Regions from separate parts of the Pseudomonas sp. MPDS genome, predicted to be linked through region 1. Evidence: predicted binding sites of a transcription regulator. Region 1 holds the regulator's gene; each other region holds the start of a gene.
The links. The regulator FliA, encoded in region 1, starts transcription of late flagellar genes. The targets are predictions, from matches to a motif close to CTAAAGTTTNNNNNNNNNNNGCCGNTAA.
Positions count from the first base shown of each region.

Region 1 (4,630 bases):
CGCATCGCCAGTGCCCAGGCCGAATTGAGCTTGCGCAGCAGTGACGGCGAAGCCAGCGCGGGCACCAATCGTCAATTGTTCGCCGGCCAGCCTCTGACCGCTGGATTGCCGTTGACCGCTGCTGAGCCACTGGTCGAGCAGGCCAAGGCCGAGCCGCGTCGTCCGGCGCCGGTTCAGGCTGCCTCGGGCGGTGGCGTCGACCCGCGCGCCCTGGACTCGATGCGCTTCGAACTCAACAGCCTGCGTGAACTGATGGAAGTTCAGCTCGGCTCCCTGGCCTGGAACCAGTTGCAAGGCAACCGTCCGGCCCAGGCTAACCTGTGGCGTCGCCTGCAACGCATCGGCCTGTCCGGTCCGTTGTCCCGCGACCTGCTGGCGCTGATCAACGATATCGAAGAACCTCGTCAGGCTTGGCGCATGTTGCTGGCGCACCTGGCGCGGATGATCGCCACACCGGAAGTCGAGCCTCTCGAAGAAGGTGGCGTCATTGCCATGGTCGGCCCGGCCGGTATGGGCAAGACCACCACCCTGGCCAAGCTCGCGGCGCGTTATGTACTCAAGTACGGCGCCCAGAGCATCGCCCTGGTGAGCATGGACAGTTTCCGTATCGGTGCCCAGGAACAACTCAAGACCTTGGGCCGGATCCTCAATGTGTCGGTGACCCATGTGGATCCGGGCCAGTCCCTGGCCCAGGCGCTGGAACCGCTGCTGCGCAAGCGCGTCGTGCTGATCGATACCGCCGGCCTGCAAGCCAGCGATCCGGCCCTGCGCATGCAGCTTGAAAGCCTGGCCGGGCGTGGGATCCGGTCAAAAAATTATCTCGTGTTGGCAACCACCAGCCAGAAACAGGTTCTAACCGCCGCATACCACAGCTACAAACGCTGCGGGCTGGCCGGCTGCATCCTGACTAAGCTGGACGAAACGGCAAGCCTGGGCGAGGTGTTGAGCCTGGCGATCGGTCATGATTTACCGGTGGCCTACCTGACCGACGGGCCGCGGATCCCGGATGATTTGCATCTGCCGCGCCGTCATCAACTGGTCAGTCGTGCCGTGAGTGTGCAAATGCAGGAAGAACCCAGCGAAGAAGCCATGGCTGATATGTTCGCTGATATCTACCACAGCCCGACCAAGCAGGTCGGCTGAGGTAATCATGAATATTTTTTGTACCTACATCGATGGTCTGCCATGCATTGTTCCTTCATGCGAGCGCGCAGCCAGTAATGTGGCCTCCGTCTAAGTAAGACAAGGTAAAGAACGAACATGGGCAGCATGCATCCCGTACAGGTGATCGCGGTGACCGGCGGCAAAGGTGGCGTCGGCAAGACTAACGTGTCAGTGAACTTGTCCCTGGCTCTGGCAGAGCTTGGCCGACGGGTCATGCTGCTGGACGCCGACCTGGGCCTGGCGAACGTCGACGTGCTGCTGGGGCTCACGCCCAAGCGCACGCTGGCGGACGTGATAGAGGGCCGCTGCGAACTGCGCGACGTGCTGCTGCAAGGGCCGGGCGGGATTCGCATCGTGCCGGCTGCCTCGGGCACCCAGAGCATGGTTCACCTGACCCCGGCTCAACACGCCGGCCTGATCCAGGCCTTCAGCGACATCGGTGACAACCTCGATGTGCTGGTGATCGACACCGCTGCCGGTATCGGTGATTCGGTCGTCAGTTTCGTACGCGCTGCCCAGGAAGTCTTGCTGGTGGTCTGCGACGAACCGACGTCCATCACCGACGCCTATGCCCTGATCAAGTTATTGAACCGTGACTACGGCATGAACCGCTTCCGCGTCCTGGCCAACATGGCCCAGAGCCCGCAGGAAGGTCGCAACCTGTTCGCCAAGTTGACAAAGGTCACGGATCGTTTCCTGGACGTCGCCCTACAATACGTCGGCGCTGTGCCCTACGACGAAAGCGTACGCAAGGCCGTCCAGAAGCAACGTGCGGTTTATGAAGCCTTTCCCCGTTCCAAATGCGCACTGGCGTTCAAGGCTATTGCCCAGAAGGTTGATACCTGGCCACTGCCAGCCAACCCTCGCGGGCATCTGGAGTTTTTCGTCGAGCGTCTCGTGCAACAAACAGCAGGGCCCGTGTTATGACAGCCAGCGGTTACAACCATCTCTACAAGAAATCGGCACGGGACGCCCAGTACGAATTGATTGAGCGATACGCGCCTCTGGTCAAGCGTATCGCCTATCACTTGCTGGCGCGCTTGCCGGCCAGTGTCCAGGTTGAAGACCTGATCCAGGCGGGCATGATCGGCCTGCTCGAAGTGTCGAACAAATACGACGCGAGCAAGGGCGCCAGTTTCGAGACCTATGCCGGTATTCGCATTCGCGGGGCGATGCTCGATGAAGTCCGTAAGGGTGATTGGGCGCCGCGTTCGGTGCATCGCAATACCCGCATGGTCAGTGACGCCATTCGCGCCATTGAAGCTAAAACCGGGCGTGACGCTAAAGATCACGAGGTTGCGGCCGAACTCCAATTGAGTCTCGATGATTATTACGGGATTTTGAACGATACCTTGGGCAGTCGCCTGTTCAGTTTCGACGACCTGCTGCAGGACGGCGAACACGAAGGGCTGCACGAGGACGGCGCGAGTGCTCACATGGAGCCATCGCGTGACCTGGAAGATGAGCGTTTCCAGAGCGCGCTGGCGGATGCGATTGCCAATTTGCCGGAGCGTGAGCGACTGGTCTTGGCGCTGTACTACGACGAAGAGCTGAACCTCAAGGAAATCGGTGAGGTCCTGGGTGTCAGCGAATCGCGGGTCAGCCAGTTACACAGCCAGTGCGCGGCCCGTTTGCGGGGGCGTTTGGGGGAGTGGCGAGCGCGCTGACAGCAGTGTGGGGACACTGCGAACGAGGCTGGCCTGGCATGTGCTGAGCCAGTCTTTCTCTGTTGTCCTCCAGACCGTTGTCGAGTGTTGTGCCGGATTGATTGAAATGGCGCGTTCAGGTGCTGGGCGCGTTTAAGACTGCTTGGAGGTCGAATTGGACAAGAACATGAAAATCCTCATCGTTGATGACTTCTCAACGATGCGGCGGATCATAAAAAACCTGTTGCGTGACCTTGGGTTCACCAACACGGTCGAGGCCGACGATGGCACCACTGCCATTCCGGTTCTCAACAGCGGAAGCATCGACTTTCTGGTGACTGACTGGAACATGCCCGGCATGACCGGTATCGACTTGCTGCGCCATGTGCGCGCCGACGAAAAACTCAAGCACCTTCCGGTGCTGATGGTCACTGCCGAAGCCAAGCGCGAGCAGATCATCGAAGCGGCCCAGGCCGGTGTGAACGGCTACGTGGTCAAACCCTTCACGGCCCAGGCGTTGAAAGAGAAGATCGAAAAAATCTTCGAACGCATCGGTTAACGGCGCCACGGGGGAGCTATGGATAACGAATCTTCAATGGGTGATTTCGAATCGACCCTGAAAAAACATGCCCGCGAACTGGTCGACAGCCTTGAGAAAGGCCGCTTTGGCGATGCGGTTCAAATGATCCATGAGCTCAACCAGACCCGTGACCGCGGTCTGTATCAGGAAGTGGGCAAGCTCACGCGTGAACTGCACAGCGCGATTGTCAATTTTCAGATCGATCCGAACATGCCGCAGGCCGAGGAGGTCTCGCAGATCACCGACGCGACCGAGCGTCTGGGTTATGTGGTCAAGCTGACCGAGGCCGCGGCCAACCGCACCATGGACCTGGTGGAGAACGCAACGCCGCTGGTCAATGGCCTGAGCGATGAAGCCCAGGCCTTGAGCACCGACTGGGGTCGCTTCATGCGGCGCGAAGTCGGGGCTGAAGAGTTTCGCGAGCTGGCCCGTCGGGTCGACGGTTTCCTGACGCGCAGTAGCGCTGAGAACCGCGCCGTGGCGAGCAACCTCAACGACATTCTGCTGGCTCAGGACTATCAAGACCTGACCGGCCAGGTGATCAAGCGGGTGACCCAACTGGTCACCGAAGTGGAAAGCAACCTGCTCAAACTGGTGTTGATGGCCAGCCAGGTAGACCGCTTTGCAGGCATCGAACACGACCGTGAAGCGATGCTCGCTGAAAAAGATCCACAAAAACATCTCTCTCAGGGTGAAGGTCCGCAAATTCATGCCGATAAAAGAGAAGACGTTGTGTCCGGTCAGGACGATGTGGACGATTTGCTGTCCAGCCTTGGATTTTAGGTTTTAGACCTCTAGGAGCACCCATTAATGAGCTTCGGCGCCGATGAAGAGATCCTTCAGGATTTCCTGGTTGAGGCCGGCGAGATTCTAGAGCAACTGTCCGAACAGCTGGTCGAGCTGGAAAGCCGACCTGATGATGCGGATCTGCTCAATGCAATTTTTCGCGGTTTCCACACTGTAAAAGGAGGCGCCGGCTTCCTCCAGCTCAATGAGCTGGTGGAGTGCTGTCACATTGCCGAAAACGTGTTCGACATCCTGCGCAAGGGTGAGCGTCGCGTTGACTCGGAATTGATGGACGTGGTGCTCGAAGCGCTGGATGCGGTCAACAGCATGTTCAGTGAAGTGCGCGAGCGCTCGCCGATCACCGCTGCTACGCCTGAGCTGCTCGCCGCGCTGTCGCGCCTGGCCGAGCCGCAGTCGGCTGACGAAGCTGCACCGGTAGCCGCGCCAGTGGTTG
Region 1 covers NZ_CP054128.1:4,562,275-4,566,904, reverse strand. Annotated here, with positions in the region: gene flhF (flagellar biosynthesis protein FlhF) at 1-1,143, shown strand, start outside; gene fleN (flagellar synthesis regulator FleN) at 1,261-2,091, shown strand; gene fliA (RNA polymerase sigma factor FliA) at 2,088-2,831, shown strand; gene HQ912_RS20025 (chemotaxis response regulator CheY) at 2,998-3,369, shown strand; gene HQ912_RS20020 (protein phosphatase CheZ) at 3,388-4,173, shown strand; gene HQ912_RS20015 (chemotaxis protein CheA) at 4,201-4,630, shown strand, end outside.

Region 2 (4,630 bases), 2.8 Mb from region 1:
CGGTCGGCAAGTACATCCACTACTGGGCGCCGGACATCCCGACCTGGGCTTCGGCGGCAGCATTCTTCGTCCTGATCAACGTCATCAACCTGGCCAACGTCAAAGTCTTTGGCGAGGCCGAGTTCTGGTTCGCGATCATCAAGGTCGTGGCAATTGTCGGCATGATTGCCCTGGGCAGCTATCTGCTGGTCAGCGGTCACGGTGGCCCACAAGCTTCGGTGACCAACCTGTGGGCCCACGGGGGATTCTTCCCCAACGGCGTGAGCGGTCTGGTGATGGCGATGGCGATCATCATGTTCTCCTTCGGTGGCCTGGAAATGCTCGGCTTCACCGCTGCCGAGGCGGACAAACCGAAAACCGTGATCCCCAAGGCCATCAACCAGGTGATCTACCGGATCCTGATTTTCTACATCGGTGCCCTGGTGGTGCTGTTGTCCCTGACCCCATGGGACAGCCTGCTGAACACACTCAATGCCTCCGGCGATGCCTACAGCGGCAGCCCGTTCGTGCAGGTGTTCTCGATGCTGGGTAGTAATACGGCGGCGCACATCCTCAACTTCGTAGTGCTGACCGCCGCGCTGTCGGTGTACAACAGCGGCACCTACTGCAACAGCCGCATGCTGCTGGGCATGGCCGAACAGGGCGATGCGCCCAAGGCCCTGGCCAAGATCGACAAGCGTGGCGTGCCGGTGCGTTCGATCCTGGCTTCTGCTGCGGTCACGCTGGTGGCGGTGCTGCTTAACTACCTGATCCCGCAGCATGCGCTGGAGTTGTTGATGTCGCTGGTGGTCGCGACCCTGGTGATCAACTGGGCGATGATCAGCTATTCGCACTTCAAGTTCCGTCAGCACATGAACCAGACCCGCCAGACACCGCTGTTCAAGGCGCTGTGGTATCCGTACGGCAACTATGTCTGCCTGGCGTTCGTGGTGTTCATTCTTGGGGTAATGCTGCTGATTCCCGGCATCCAGATATCGGTCTACGCGATTCCGGTGTGGGTGGTGTTCATGTGGGTGTGCTACCTGATCAAGAACAAGCGCAGTGCCCGGCAGGACATGGCTGTGGCCGCTGCCGCCAAGTAAGCGTCCTTGAAATACAACAAACCCGGCACTTGGCCGGGTTTGTTGTATTCAGACTCATGCTGATCCCTGTGGGAGCGAGCCTGCTCGCGATGGCGCCAGCACATTCAGCATTGATGCAAGCTGACCCACCGCTATCGCGAGCAGGCTCGCTCCCACAAGGGTTGGTCGCTGTCTTGGGGATTCGCGGTATTCTGTGGGTCCTGATACCGGACCTCTTTTTCCATGCTGGCAATTTCCAACACTGTGCACATCCCGGACGCCGAGATCGAACTGACGGCCATCCGTGCCCAAGGCGCCGGCGGGCAGAACGTCAACAAGGTGTCCAGCGCCGTGCACTTGCGCTTCGACATTGCGGCCTCGTCCTTGCCTGATTTCTACAAGGAGCGGTTGCTGGCGCTGCGCGACAGTCGCATCACCAGCGACGGCGTGTTGATCATCAAGGCCCAGCAATACCGCACCCAGGAACAGAATCGGGCCGATGCCCTGGAACGCCTGACCGAACTGATCCTCAACGCCACCAAGGTCGAAAAGAAGCGCCGTCCGACCAAGCCGACCCTGGGCTCGAAGAAACGTCGCCTGGAATCCAAGACCAAGCGCGGTTCGATCAAAGCCGGGCGCGGCAAGGTGGACTTCTAGTTTTTCTCCCGCTCCTGGCGATACTTCGGCGCCTGGCGGTACAGGTAGAGACTCAGCAACAACCCGCCCAAGGCCGCCAGCGCGGCGAACAAAAAGATCGAAGCAAAACCGAAACCTGCGGCAATCGCACCGGCCAACGGCCCGGTAATCCCCAGGGACAAGTCAATAAACAACGAATAGGCGCCCACCGCCGCGCCACGGCTGGAGGCGGGTACCAGGTTGACCGCTTCCACCCCCAGCGCCGGGAACACCAGGGAAAAACCGAAGCCGCTCAATGCCGCGCCGGCCAAGGCCCAATGCGCATCCGGCGCCAGCCAGAGCAACAACAAACCGAGGGTTTCCACCGACAGGCAGGCAATCGCTACCCGGAAGCCGCCCAGGCGGTTGATCAAATTACCGAACAGCAAGCGCGCGCCGATGAAGCTGGCGCCGAACAGGCTCAGGCACAGCACTGCGTTGTCCCACTGCTGCGTGGCGTAATACAGGGTGATGAACGTGGCGATGGTGCCAAAACCGATGGAGCCCAGGGCCAGGCCGCAGCCATGGGGCAGGACGCGTCCGAGAACATGCATGAAAGGCAGCCGTTCGCCAGTGACAATGGGCGCCGCCGTTTTCGGCCAGGCCAGCGCCAGCCCCAGCAACGCCAGCAAAATAATGCTGACGCCCATGCTCCACAGCCCCAGGGATTTCACCAGCCACACCCCCAACGGCGCGCCAATCGCCAGCGCGCCGTAGCTGGCGATACCGTTCCAGGAAATCACCTTGGCGGTATTCGCCGCGCCGACCCGGCCAATGCCCCAGCCAATCGATCCCGATCCTACCAGGCTTTCGGCGCTGCCCAGCACCAGGCGGCCGATCAGCAGGCTGATCAGGCTCAGCGTCGGTAGGTTTGACGTCCAGGCAGACGCTAGCATGAACACACCGCTCAGCCCGCAACCGGCGAGGCCGAACATGACCGCGCGCTTGCTCCCCAGGTTGTCGATGATCCGTCCGGCATAAGGACGACTGAGGAGGGTGGCCAGGTACTGGACGCTGATTACCAACCCGGCGATCACCGCGCCAAAACCCAGTTCGCCGTGGACGAACCCGGGCAACACGGCGAGGGGAATGCCGATATTCAGGTAGCCAATGAAAGTGAACAGAACGATGGAAACGACTTGCAGCGTGACCGCCAAGGGGCGCTGGGTATCTGGCATGGGTAAAGAGTCCACGGAGCAGCAGGATAGATAGGCTGCTTATGATAGCGGTGCCTGCGACCGTGAAGCGTGGAAAAGTAAAACTATTTGCCGGATGGCGCTGGGGTGTCGTCTTGTCCAGCCACCAGGTGCGTGGTGACCAATGCAGCGAGGGCGTTTTCTTCAGTGCCAAATCGTGCCAGCAGGGCGGCTTGTTTCTCTGGGGAAAGGCGCGTCCAGATATCGACCATCTTTTCGGCGGTGCCGATCAGGACGCTGGCTTGGGCTTCGCTGAAGGTAGGGTCATCGGTCATGGGGGGCTCAGGATTCAGGCAGTGTGGAAAGCGCATCTTAGCGCTTTCCACACGGTCTGGTCGTGCGGGTGAATCAGTCTTCGCTGTCGGCTTGGCGGCGTTCAGTGGCTTCTTTGGGCTCGGGTTGCTGGGCGTCTGGTTGCCCCCCGGCTTGTAGCGTGGTCGTCTGCTCAGTTTCGTGCAGGCTAGGGAAGGGGAGATTAGGAATCTCGTGCATATCGCGCTCCTCGCAAAGTCTGTTGGTAGATCTGGTAGATCCGCGCTTTTAAAAAGCTTGGGCAGGATACAGCAGAAGAAATGACAAAAAGACTTTTAAGTTCCGTTGCGGCGACAAAAGGGCTTGTCTGGACAGGACATGTCCAATCATCAAACGCCTGCTACCGGTCGTCGCGAAGGCTCAAGAATACGCCCGGCGGGTCGATGGTTTGTACATATCCCGCATTCGGTTGCGACACTGCAAACCACGAACATGGAGGTCGGGACGTGTCGTCCGTGAGCTTGGCTCTTTCTTCTTTTCAAGAGATTTCCCTCCATGTTTCTACAAAAATCCCTGAGAGCGCAGATTCTCGCCTTGCTCAGTGGCAGCCTGCTGGCGATGTTGCTGATTGCCCTGGCGTCTTTCCATTTCCTCTCCAACGGCGTCCAGAACTATCGCAACCTGATCGATGGCCCGTTGCGTGCGTCGCAGTTGATCGATGAGGCCAACCTGCAATTCAAGGTGCAGGTCCAGGAATGGAAAAACGTTCTGCTGCGCGGCAAGCAGCCGGCAGACCTGGCTAAATACTGGAAGCAGTTCGAAGATCGCCAGCATGATGTCCAGGGTATTCTTGGCCAGTTGATCGCCCTTGAAGGGGTTGCGACACCCATCAAGACTCGGATTGAGGGGTTGCGAGACGAACACCGTCAATTGGGTGCGGCCTACCAGAAGGGCCGTGATGCGTTTGTGACGGCGGGCGGCGATGCGGCGGCGGGTGATGCGGCGGTCAAAGGTGTGGACCGCGCGGCCAGCGAGCAAATGAGTGCGCTGGTGGTGGAGTTGCGCAAACTTGCCAGCGAACAATCGGCGCAGATCAGTGCCGGTGCCGATCGCACGATTATGCTGGGCACCGTGATCATGCTGGTTTCCGGCCTGCTGATCGGGCTGTTCAGCCTGTGGCTGGTCAATCGCAACCTGGTGCAGCCGATCCGCAACCTGATCGAATACGTGACCCAACTGAGTCGCGGCCGTTTCGCCGAGCGGGTAGTCAGCAACCGGCAGGACGAATTGGGTGACCTGGCGCTGGCCGCCAATACCCTGCGCGACTTTCTCGCCGAAACCTTCTCGCGTCTGCAGCGCAGTGCCACGGAACTGGACAGTGCCAGCGGCGAGCTTAATGCCATCGCCAGCCTGATGAGCCAAGGCACCAGCGAGCAATTCGAACGC
Region 2 covers NZ_CP054128.1:1,756,788-1,761,417, forward strand. Annotated here, with positions in the region: gene HQ912_RS07615 (amino acid permease) at 1-1,082, shown strand, start outside; gene arfB (alternative ribosome rescue aminoacyl-tRNA hydrolase ArfB) at 1,305-1,718, shown strand; gene HQ912_RS07625 (MFS transporter) at 1,715-2,914, opposite strand; gene HQ912_RS07630 (hypothetical protein) at 2,998-3,243, opposite strand; gene HQ912_RS07635 (hypothetical protein) at 3,281-3,424, opposite strand; gene HQ912_RS07640 (methyl-accepting chemotaxis protein) at 3,740-4,630, shown strand, end outside.
Region 2: the regulator FliA is predicted to act here: its motif matches at 3,604-3,631, upstream of HQ912_RS07640 (methyl-accepting chemotaxis protein).

Region 3 (4,630 bases), 1.6 Mb from region 1:
TTCCTTGGCGGTGATCGCCAGGTTCGAGACCACTTCGCGCTGTTCGCTGTTGGCCATGGCGATGCTTTGCAGGTTGCTGCTGAGCAGGGTCGCGGTGCTGCTTTGCTCCTGAGTGGCGGTGGTGATCGCCGCGAATTGCTGGCCTGCCGAACGGCTTTGCTCGTCGATGCGCGCCAGGGCCGAGGCCACATTGGCATTGCGCGACAAGCCTTCTTGCATCAACAAGTTGCCTTTCTCCATCGTACTGATGGCGTTACCGGTTTCCTGCTGGATGCTATTGATCATGCCGGAAATTTCGTCAGTGGCCTGACGGGTACGGGACGCCAGGCTACGAACTTCGTCAGCCACTACGGCAAAGCCCCGACCCTGCTCACCCGCACGGGCGGCTTCGATGGCCGCGTTGAGCGCCAGCAGGTTGGTCTGCTCGGCGATCGAGGTGATCACCCCGACGATGCCGCCGATTTCCTGGGAGCGCTGGCCCAAGGTGTTGATGACCGTGGCAGTGCTGTTCAGTGCGCCAGCAATTTGCTCCAGCGACGAGGATGCTTCATCCATCGACGTACGACCGATGCGGGTTTGCTGGGCGTTATCCTGGGCCAGGCGTTCGGTATTGCCCATGTTATCGGCGATGTTCAACGAGGTCGCGCTGAACTCTTCCACTGCGCCAGCCATGCTGGTGATTTCGCCGGACTGCTGCTCCATGCCCTCATAGGCCCCGCTGGACAACCCGGACAGGGCCTGGGCGCGGCTGTTGACCTCTTGCGAGGCCTTGCGGATATGTTCGACCATGGTCGACAGGGCCTGGCTCATCTGGTTGAACGCACGGGCCAACTGACCGATTTCGTCGTGGCTCGACACATTCAGACGCACGCTCAGGTCGCCGGCGCCCAGCGCCTCGGCCTGGCGCACCAGATCGCCCAGCGGGGCCAGTTTGCTGCGCAGCAGCCACACCGCCGAGCCCACGGCCAGCAACATGGCCAGCAAGCTGCCGATAGCCAGTTGCGTACCAACACTCCAGGTCACGGCGCGAATCTCGGCTTTCGGCATGCTCGCCACCACCGCCCACGGACCGTCCTCGAACGGCACGGCAACGCTGTAGAAATCTTCAGCGGTATCGCTCCAGAACACACCTTTGCCTGGCTTCTTGACCAACTCCTTGATGGTCCCGGTCGCCTGCTCCAGCGCCTGCACACCCGCTGGCGGAACCAACCATTTGTTTTGCTCATCCAGTACCGCCAGCGAACCGGTCTGACCGATACGGAAGCGCTTGAGGTTCTCGAACTGGGCGTTCTGTGCGTCGGTGTAATCGAATCCCACATACAACACGGCAATGATCTTACCGCTGCTATCGCGTACGGGGGTGTACTGCGACATGTAGAAGCGCCCGAAAAGCAGGGCCCGACCAATGTAGCTCTGCCCACTCATGACCGGGGCATAAGCCGGGCCGGCACGGTCGAGCAAGGTGCCGATCGCCCGCGAACCGTCCTGCTTGGTCAAGGAAGTGCTCACGCGGATGAAATCGTCGCCGCTACGCACGAACACTGTCGCCACTCCGGCGGTCGTCTGCCTGAACTCATCAACTTCCTTGAAGTTGTTGTTCAGCACTTCGCTGCCCAGTCTCAGGGTTGGAGCCTGCACGCCTGCCACCGCGACCGGCTCATCCGGGTGAACGCTCAGGCCTGCGCTGAAACGTTTATCGAACAGCCCGCTCAATCGCTGCGTGCTTTCACGCAGGGTGCCATGGAACGTATTGAGCTGGTCGGCCATCAGGCGCGCTTCGCTGGCCAGGTGTTCTTCACGGGTCGCGAGGTTGGCGGAGTCCAGCGAGCGCAGGGCAAAGACGGTGCTGCCGGAGATCACGATCGCCAGTATCACGGCAAGGGCTAGGCCCAGCTGTGAGGCGATTCGGGCACGAGGTTGAGACATGACGGCTCCTAGCCAAGTGACCGGATCATCCTGATCACGTCGCACACTCGGCAATTTTATTCGGGTGATATGTAGGCAGTCCCTTTCTAATACGAAAGTACTACTCCCACACATTCGGCGGCGAAACCGAATACTTGAGCGCTTTGGAAGGAATAATGCCAAGTGGCTAGCACGGGCGCTTCAACGATTCAGCCCAGACGCTTTACGTCGGGTAATTGCATGGCCTTCACTTCGCCCTGGAGAAAATCGCTCAGACGGCGCAAACGTTCACCTCCTGGACGGGTTTTCGGCCAGACGAGGTAATAGTGCTCGCCGCTGGCGACGGCGGTAGGCCATGGCAGACTCAAGCGCCCTTGGGCCACGTCCTCGGCCACCATCAACAGATCACCCATGGACACGCCGTAGCCGCGCGCCGCGGCGATCATGCCCAGTTCCAGCGTATCGAACACCTGCCCGCCCTTGAGCGAGACCTGATCGGACAGACCCATGCGCGAAAGCCAGTTGCGCCAATCACGACGGTCCGGCGTGGGATGCAGCAATTCTGCGCTGGCCAACCGCGCCACATCCCAGGGCTGGTCGTTCAACAGGTTCGGTGCGCCTACCGGAATCAGCTCCTCGGGAAACAGCAAGCTTGCCTCCCAGTCGCTAGGAAAATGCCCGTTGCCCAGTAATACCGCGCAATCGAAAGGCTCGGTGTTGAAGTCCACTGAATCGACGTCCATCCAGGCGCTGGTCAGTTGCACTTCATTGCCGGGCTGAAGATGCCGGAAGCGGCTCAGGCGCGCCAACAGCCAACGCATGGTCAAAGTGGACGGCGCCTTCATGCGCAGGATGCCATCTTCGCCGTGCAAGGTATGACAGGCCCGTTCCAGCGCCATGAAACCCTCACGCACGCCCGGTAGCAGCAACCGCGCCGCTTCGGTCAACTGCAGGTTGCGACCACTGCGCTGGAACAGCCGACAGGCAAAGTGCTCTTCGAGTGTACGAATATGCCGGCTGACGGCACTTTGAGTAATCGATAGTTCTTCGGCCGCCCGGGTGAACGAGCTGTATCGCGCCGCCGCTTCGAATGCCCGTAACGCATAAAGAGGAGGGAGACGACGAGACATCGGGAAAAGCTCCTATGGCGATATTTACGCACCCTATCAGAAAGTTATCAGCATGAGTTTTAATCATGCCAGTGATCGCTTTTATCCTTTTGTGCAAACCGCTGAGAGCGCCGAGAATCGCCGTTTTACAGCCTTGTTTGAACATGGAGTGTGATGATCATGCGGCATCCGGTGCGAATCGAACTGTGGGCTATCCTGCGGCTGGCAGGGCCGTTGATTGCCTCGCAGTTGGCGCACATGCTGATGGTCCTGACCGACACCCTGATGATGGCGCGCCTGAGTCCCGAGGCCCTGGCAGGCGGCGGGCTCGGAGCGGCGACCTATTCATTCGTGTCGATTTTCTGCATCGGTGTGATCGCCGCGGTGGGCACGTTGGTGGCGATTCGGCAGGGTGCCGGTGATGTCGAAGGCGCCACCCGACTGACTCAGGCCGGGTTGTGGCTGGCCTGGTTGATGGGGTTGGTGGCCGGGCTCCTGTTGTGGAACCTCAAGCCGGTACTGTTGCTGTTCGGCCAGACCGAAACCAATGTCCTGGCCGCCGGCCAGTTCCTGCTGGTGCTGCCATTCGCCCTGCCCGGCTATCTGAGTTTCATGGCCCTGCGCGGCTTTACCAGCGCCATTGGCCGGGCTACCCCAGTGATGGTGATCAGTCTCGGCGGCACGGTGGCCAACTTCCTGCTCAATTACGCACTGATCACCGGCATGTTCGGCCTGCCAAAACTGGGCCTGATGGGAATCGGCCTGGTCACGGCCATCGTCGCCAACTGCATGGCTCTGGCCCTGGCCTGGCATATTCACCGGCATCAAGCCTACCGCGCTTATCCGTTGCTCAATGGTCTGTCGCGGCCCAATCGCCAGTACCTCAAGGAACTGTGGCGCCTGGGTCTGCCCATTGGCGGCACTTACGCAGTGGAAGTCGGGCTGTTCGCGTTCGCCGCGCTGTGCATCGGCACCATGGGCAGCACGCCATTGGCAGCGCACCAGATCGCTCTGCAGATTGTCTCGGTGGCATTCATGGTCCCGGCGGGAATGTCATATGCGATCACCATGCGCATCGGCCAGCACTATGGCGCCGGGCAACTGCTGATGGCACGGCTGGCCGGTCGGGTCGGAATTGGCTTCGGCGCAGCGGTCATGCTGGCGTTCGCGATGGTGTTCTGGTTGCTGCCAAACCCATTGGTCGGCTTGTTCCTGGACCACGACGATCCGGCGTTTCGCGGAGTAATCGAGCTGGCGGTGAGCCTGTTGGCGGTAGCGGCGTGGTTCGAGCTGTTCGACGGTGCGCAAACCATTGCCATGGGCTGTATCCGTGGGCTCAAGGACGCCAAGACCACCTTCCTGGTGGGCCTGGGCTGTTATTGGCTGATTGGCGCACCGGCGGCATGGTGGATGGCCTTCCATCTGCACTGGGGCCCGACCGGCGTCTGGTGGGGCCTGGCCCTTGGTCTGGCCTGCGCGGCGGTGAGCCTGACCCTGGCATTTGAGTGGAAGATGAAGCGAATGATCCGCAGTGAGCCTCTGCGGCACCAGGGCTTTGAAACTGTCCAGGCCGACTGAAATCCCATGCGGGAGCAGGCTCGCTCCCACAAGGCTTG
Region 3 covers NZ_CP054128.1:6,207,380-6,212,009, forward strand. Annotated here, with positions in the region: gene HQ912_RS27635 (methyl-accepting chemotaxis protein) at 1-1,926, opposite strand, end outside; gene HQ912_RS27640 (LysR substrate-binding domain-containing protein) at 2,115-3,035, opposite strand; gene HQ912_RS27645 (NorM family multidrug efflux MATE transporter) at 3,195-4,592, shown strand.
Region 3: the regulator FliA is predicted to act here: its motif matches at 2,038-2,065, upstream of HQ912_RS27635 (methyl-accepting chemotaxis protein).

Region 4 (4,630 bases), 850 kb from region 1:
CCCGAACTGCTCGAGCTTTACGATTTTTACGCCCACGGCCAGATATCCCGAAAGATCTTCCTGGAGCGGGCCAGTCAGTTTGCGGTGGGCGGGCTGACGGCCGGCGCACTGCTGGCGTCGTTGAGCCCCAACTATGCCCAAGCGATGCAGGTGAACTTCACCGACCCGGATATCGTGGCGCAGTACATCACTTATCCCTCTCCCAACGGTCACGGTCAGGTGCGCGGCTATCTGGTCCGGCCAGCCAAGGCTAGCGGCCCGGTGCCCGGTGTGGTGGTCGCCCATGAGAACCGTGGCTTGAACCCCTATATCGAGGACGTCGCCCGGCGTGTGGCCAAGGCCGGTTTCGTGGCGCTGGCGCCGGACGGCCTGACCTCGGTGGGCGGGTATCCGGGTAACGATGACAAGGGGCGCGAGCTTCAGCAGCAGGTTGATCCCGAGAAGCTGATGAACGATTTTTTCGCTGCTGTTGAATTTCTGATGAAACACGACGCCATTGGCGGCAAGAAAGTCGGCATCACCGGTTTCTGCTACGGCGGCGGGGTGGCCAATGCCGCCGCCGTGGCGTATCCCGAGCTCGGCGCGGCGGTGCCATTCTACGGGCGCGGGCCCAAACCTGAGGACGTGCCGCGAATCAAAGCACCGTTGCTGATCCACTACGCCGAACTCGACACCCGCATCAACGAAGGCTGGCCGGCCTATGAAGCAGCGCTCAAGGCCGGGAAGAAGACCTATCAGGCCTATATCTATCCGGGCGTCAACCATGGCTTCCACAACGACTCGACCCCGCGCTATGACGAAGCGGCTGCCGAACTGGCGTGGGGGCGCACCCTTGAGTGGTTCAAGCGTTACCTGGGATGAGCGCCACGTCGCGGCTCAGTAGCGAATCATCACGGACTTGAGTTCCGTGTAGTCGTCGATGAAGGCGCTGCCGAACTCCCGGCCCATCCCCGAAGACTTGCTGCCGCCAAAGGGCACGGCCGGGTCGAGCAGGGTGTGCATGTTCACCCATACGGTGCCGGCTTCGATGGCGGGCACCATGCGCAGGGCCTTGCCCAGGTCATTGGTCCAGAGGCTGGCACTCAGGCCGAACGGCGTGTCGTTCATCAGCTCCAGCAGCTCTTCTTCACTGTCGTAAGGCAAGAACGTGGCGATCGGGCCGAAGGTCTCTTCGTGAAGCAAGGTATCGCTGCGACTGTTGGCAAGGATGATGGTCGGCTCGACATAACAGCCCGGTCCGTCGATCAACTTGCCGCCGTGAATGATGGTGTTGTCTTGTGCCCGGGCTTTGGCAAAGAACTCGCCGAGTTTGCGCTGATGCTGGCGGTTGGTGACCGGGCCGAACTCGGTGGCTTCGTCCAGGGGCGAGCCGATATTGAGTTTGCTCAGGCGCTGGGCCAGTTTGTCCATGATCGGTTCAAGCTGCGAACGATGGACAAAGAACCGCTCGGCCGCCGCGCAGATTTGCCCTGAGTGCAGAAAACCCGCTTCGATGATGCCGTTGACCGCCACGTCCGCCGCCACGTCCGGCAGAAAACCCGCCGCATTCTTGCCGCCCAGTTCCAGTGTGGCACGGGTCAGCCCGGCGCCCATGGCGCTCTGGCCGACGGCGAGGCCGGTTGGCACGGAACCGGTGAACGAAACCTTGTTTGTGCCAGGGTGCTCGATCAACGATTTGCCTACTTGACCACCGCCGATCACCACGTTGAGGGCACCCGGTGGCAGGCCCGCGTCCATGGCCAGTTCGGCGATGCGCAGGATGGTCAGCGGCGTGAACTCGCTGGGTTTGATGATGATGCTGCAGCCGGTCACCAGTGCCGAGGCGAGTTTCCAGATGGCAATCATGGTGGAGAAGTTCCACGGCACGATGCCGACCACCACGCCCACCGGTTCGCGCAGCGTGAACGCGGTGTAGCGTTCACCGGCGAAGGAGGGCAGCGACGGGGTGATGGTCTGGCCGCTGATCTTGGTGGCCCAGCCGGCGTAATAACGCAAAAAATGCGCGGCCTGGTCGACCTCGAAAGCGCGGGATATCTGGATGATCTTGCCCGACTGGCAGGTTTCGATCTGCGCCAGTTCTTCGCGATGGCGCTCCAGTAGGTCCGCCAGCTTGAGCAGCACGTGACCGCGCACGGCCGGTGCCACCGCAGACCACTGCTTGAACCCGCGCCGCGCCGACTCCACCGCCGCATCGATATCGCCTGGCGAGGCTTCGCTGACCTGTGCGATGACCTGGCCGGTGGCGGGGTTGACGACGTCCAGCGTCTGCGCGCTTTGGCTTTGGACATAACGACCGTCGATGAACAGCGCGTGGTGTCGGGCGAGAAAAGCTTCGACCTGAGGCAGCAGGGCAATATCGCTCATGAGGGTTTCCTGATCGCGGGCAAGGGAAAGTCTGGAGGTTAATCCCTGGGGGCCGATGCGGCTTGACTGTGCCTGCCGCGGGGTATGTCTGTGGCTGCCAGTTTCCGGGAGGGGCTGGCAGCCAGGAGCAAAAGCCATTGCAGCCATGTACAAGCCAGCGCGACCGGTTTGCGTTCAGATCAGTGTTTCGACTGACGGGCAAAGGGGCGGGCGATGTTTCTCCAGACCAACAAACAGAAGCTGGCGTTGATCGCGCAAATACAACGCGCATTGGCCGGAGAGGGCGGCGACGCCCCGATGCTGGAGGTGTATCCGTCACTGCGGGACTGTCTTGAGCAACACGCACGGCAGATGACGCAGGCAAGCGAAGACCTGCACAATGCCCAGGCACAGGTGAGCGAGCAGAGCGCGCGAGGCCGGCAACGTGAGCATGAACTTGAGGTGACTCGCCAGCAGTTGGAACAGGCCCTGGAGCGCGAGCATCGGCTTGAAGCACGCCTGGATGAACACCGCCAGCAGTTGCAGCAACTCCAGCAGCAAGCGCACATCTGGGAGCTGCTGCAATCGACCCTGACCGAAGGCTGCTGGGACATCACGGTGGTCAATGGCGATCTGCAGCACCCCGCCAGCGCCATGCGTTTTTCCGGTCAGTTCCGCTCGCTGCTGGGCTACACCGCCGATGAGTTACCCGATGGCTGGGATGCCCAGGTCAGCATCACCCACCCTGACGACCTGCCAAAGATCATGGCGATTTTCGAGCGGGAAATCCTTGGCTCCCAGGGCAGCGGCGAGTACGTATTCGAATACCGGATGCGCCATAAAAGCGGGGATTACATCTGGTGTCGCGAGCGTGGTCGCGCGTTACGGGATTCGCACGCACGCCTGGTTCGGGTCATCGGTGCGGTGCGCGATATCAGCGATGAACGCTCGGCCCAATCCACCCACCAGCGCATGCTGGAGCAGAACCAGGTGACCTACGCCCAGATTGCCACCGTGGTGGGGGTGATCAAGGGCATCGCCGAGCAGACCAATCTGCTGGCCTTGAACGCCGCCATTGAAGCGGCCAGGGCGGGCGAGGTCGGACGCGGTTTTTCCGTGGTGGCCGATGAGGTGCGCAAACTGGCAGAAAGCACTCGCCAGGCGACTCATCAGATCCAGACCATGTTGCATCAGCACAAACAATAATCCGCCCGGGAGCTGCCTTCGGGGCAGCTCCCGGTTGCTTCAGAATGGAACCGCTACCACCAGTTGGCTGTAGACATTGGTGCCGTTGCCACTCACTTGATTGCCGCCGTTGCTCGCGTCCTTTTCCGGCTTGTACAGACCCACCAGTGGCGTGACGATCAGGTGTTCGTTCACGGCCCATTCCACATACAGGTCCAGCTCCCGTCCATCGAGATTCAGCGTGTCGCGGGTGTGCAGGGTCTTGTAGTCGAAGAATAGCGCGCCGATAGTCACTGCCTCTGTTGGCTTGAGCTTGAGCCCCAGGTGCTGGACAGCGGTGTTGCTGTTGAACGGCCCGGAATAGTTGCCGGTGACTTCGCCCTGGAACCAGGTGCCATAGCCGCGACTCGTGCCGTTGAACATCGAGTCCCAGTCCTTGGAGTAGCGGCTGTAGCGATAGGTCAGGTCCGGGGTCCAGGGCAGCTCAGCGAAGGTGTAGCCGGCTTCGGTGTACCAGGCTTTCTCCGGGCCCGCGTCCTTGTCCTGCCAGGCATATTCGAAGGCAAAGTGGGCATTGTCGATGCCGGCATTCCCCGCGCCCCGCAGGCTGTAGATGTCCATGCCTTCGCGCTGCTTCTGGAACTCGCTGGCGTAGCGATCATCGACGTCGATGCCATGGATGTAGGTCAGCCCCAGTGTGCCTGGTGCTGCGCTGTATTGCAGGGTACCGGCGGCCATTTCGGTATTGGCCTGGGCGCGGTTGTCGGACTTGATCCACATCAGGCTGCCGTGTACGCCTTCCTGGCCGCCCAGGCGCAGCACGGCGGTCTTGTCGAAGGCATGACGGGCCGCCAGGTAATAGGCGCCGCCGCGGTTGAACTCACCGTCGGCCACGCCTTTGCCCAGGTTCAGACCGTCGTCATTGATGATGAAACCATCGCCGAGGGTAATGACCTGGCGACCGTAGGACAGGTCGACGCCGTCCTTGCCCAGCGCCGGGAACAGATCCCCTGAACGCCAGCCGGCAAACGCTTCATCGAACTTGGTGGTGCGTTCGGATCCGTCGCTCAGGCCCGCGGCATCGCCGTCGCCCCAGGTACCG
Region 4 covers NZ_CP054128.1:3,716,327-3,720,956, reverse strand. Annotated here, with positions in the region: gene yghX (YghX family hydrolase) at 1-861, shown strand, start outside; gene HQ912_RS16340 (aldehyde dehydrogenase family protein) at 877-2,364, opposite strand; gene HQ912_RS28010 (methyl-accepting chemotaxis protein) at 2,578-3,549, shown strand; gene HQ912_RS16330 (alginate export family protein) at 3,589-4,630, opposite strand, start outside.
Region 4: the regulator FliA is predicted to act here: its motif matches at 2,396-2,423, upstream of HQ912_RS28010 (methyl-accepting chemotaxis protein).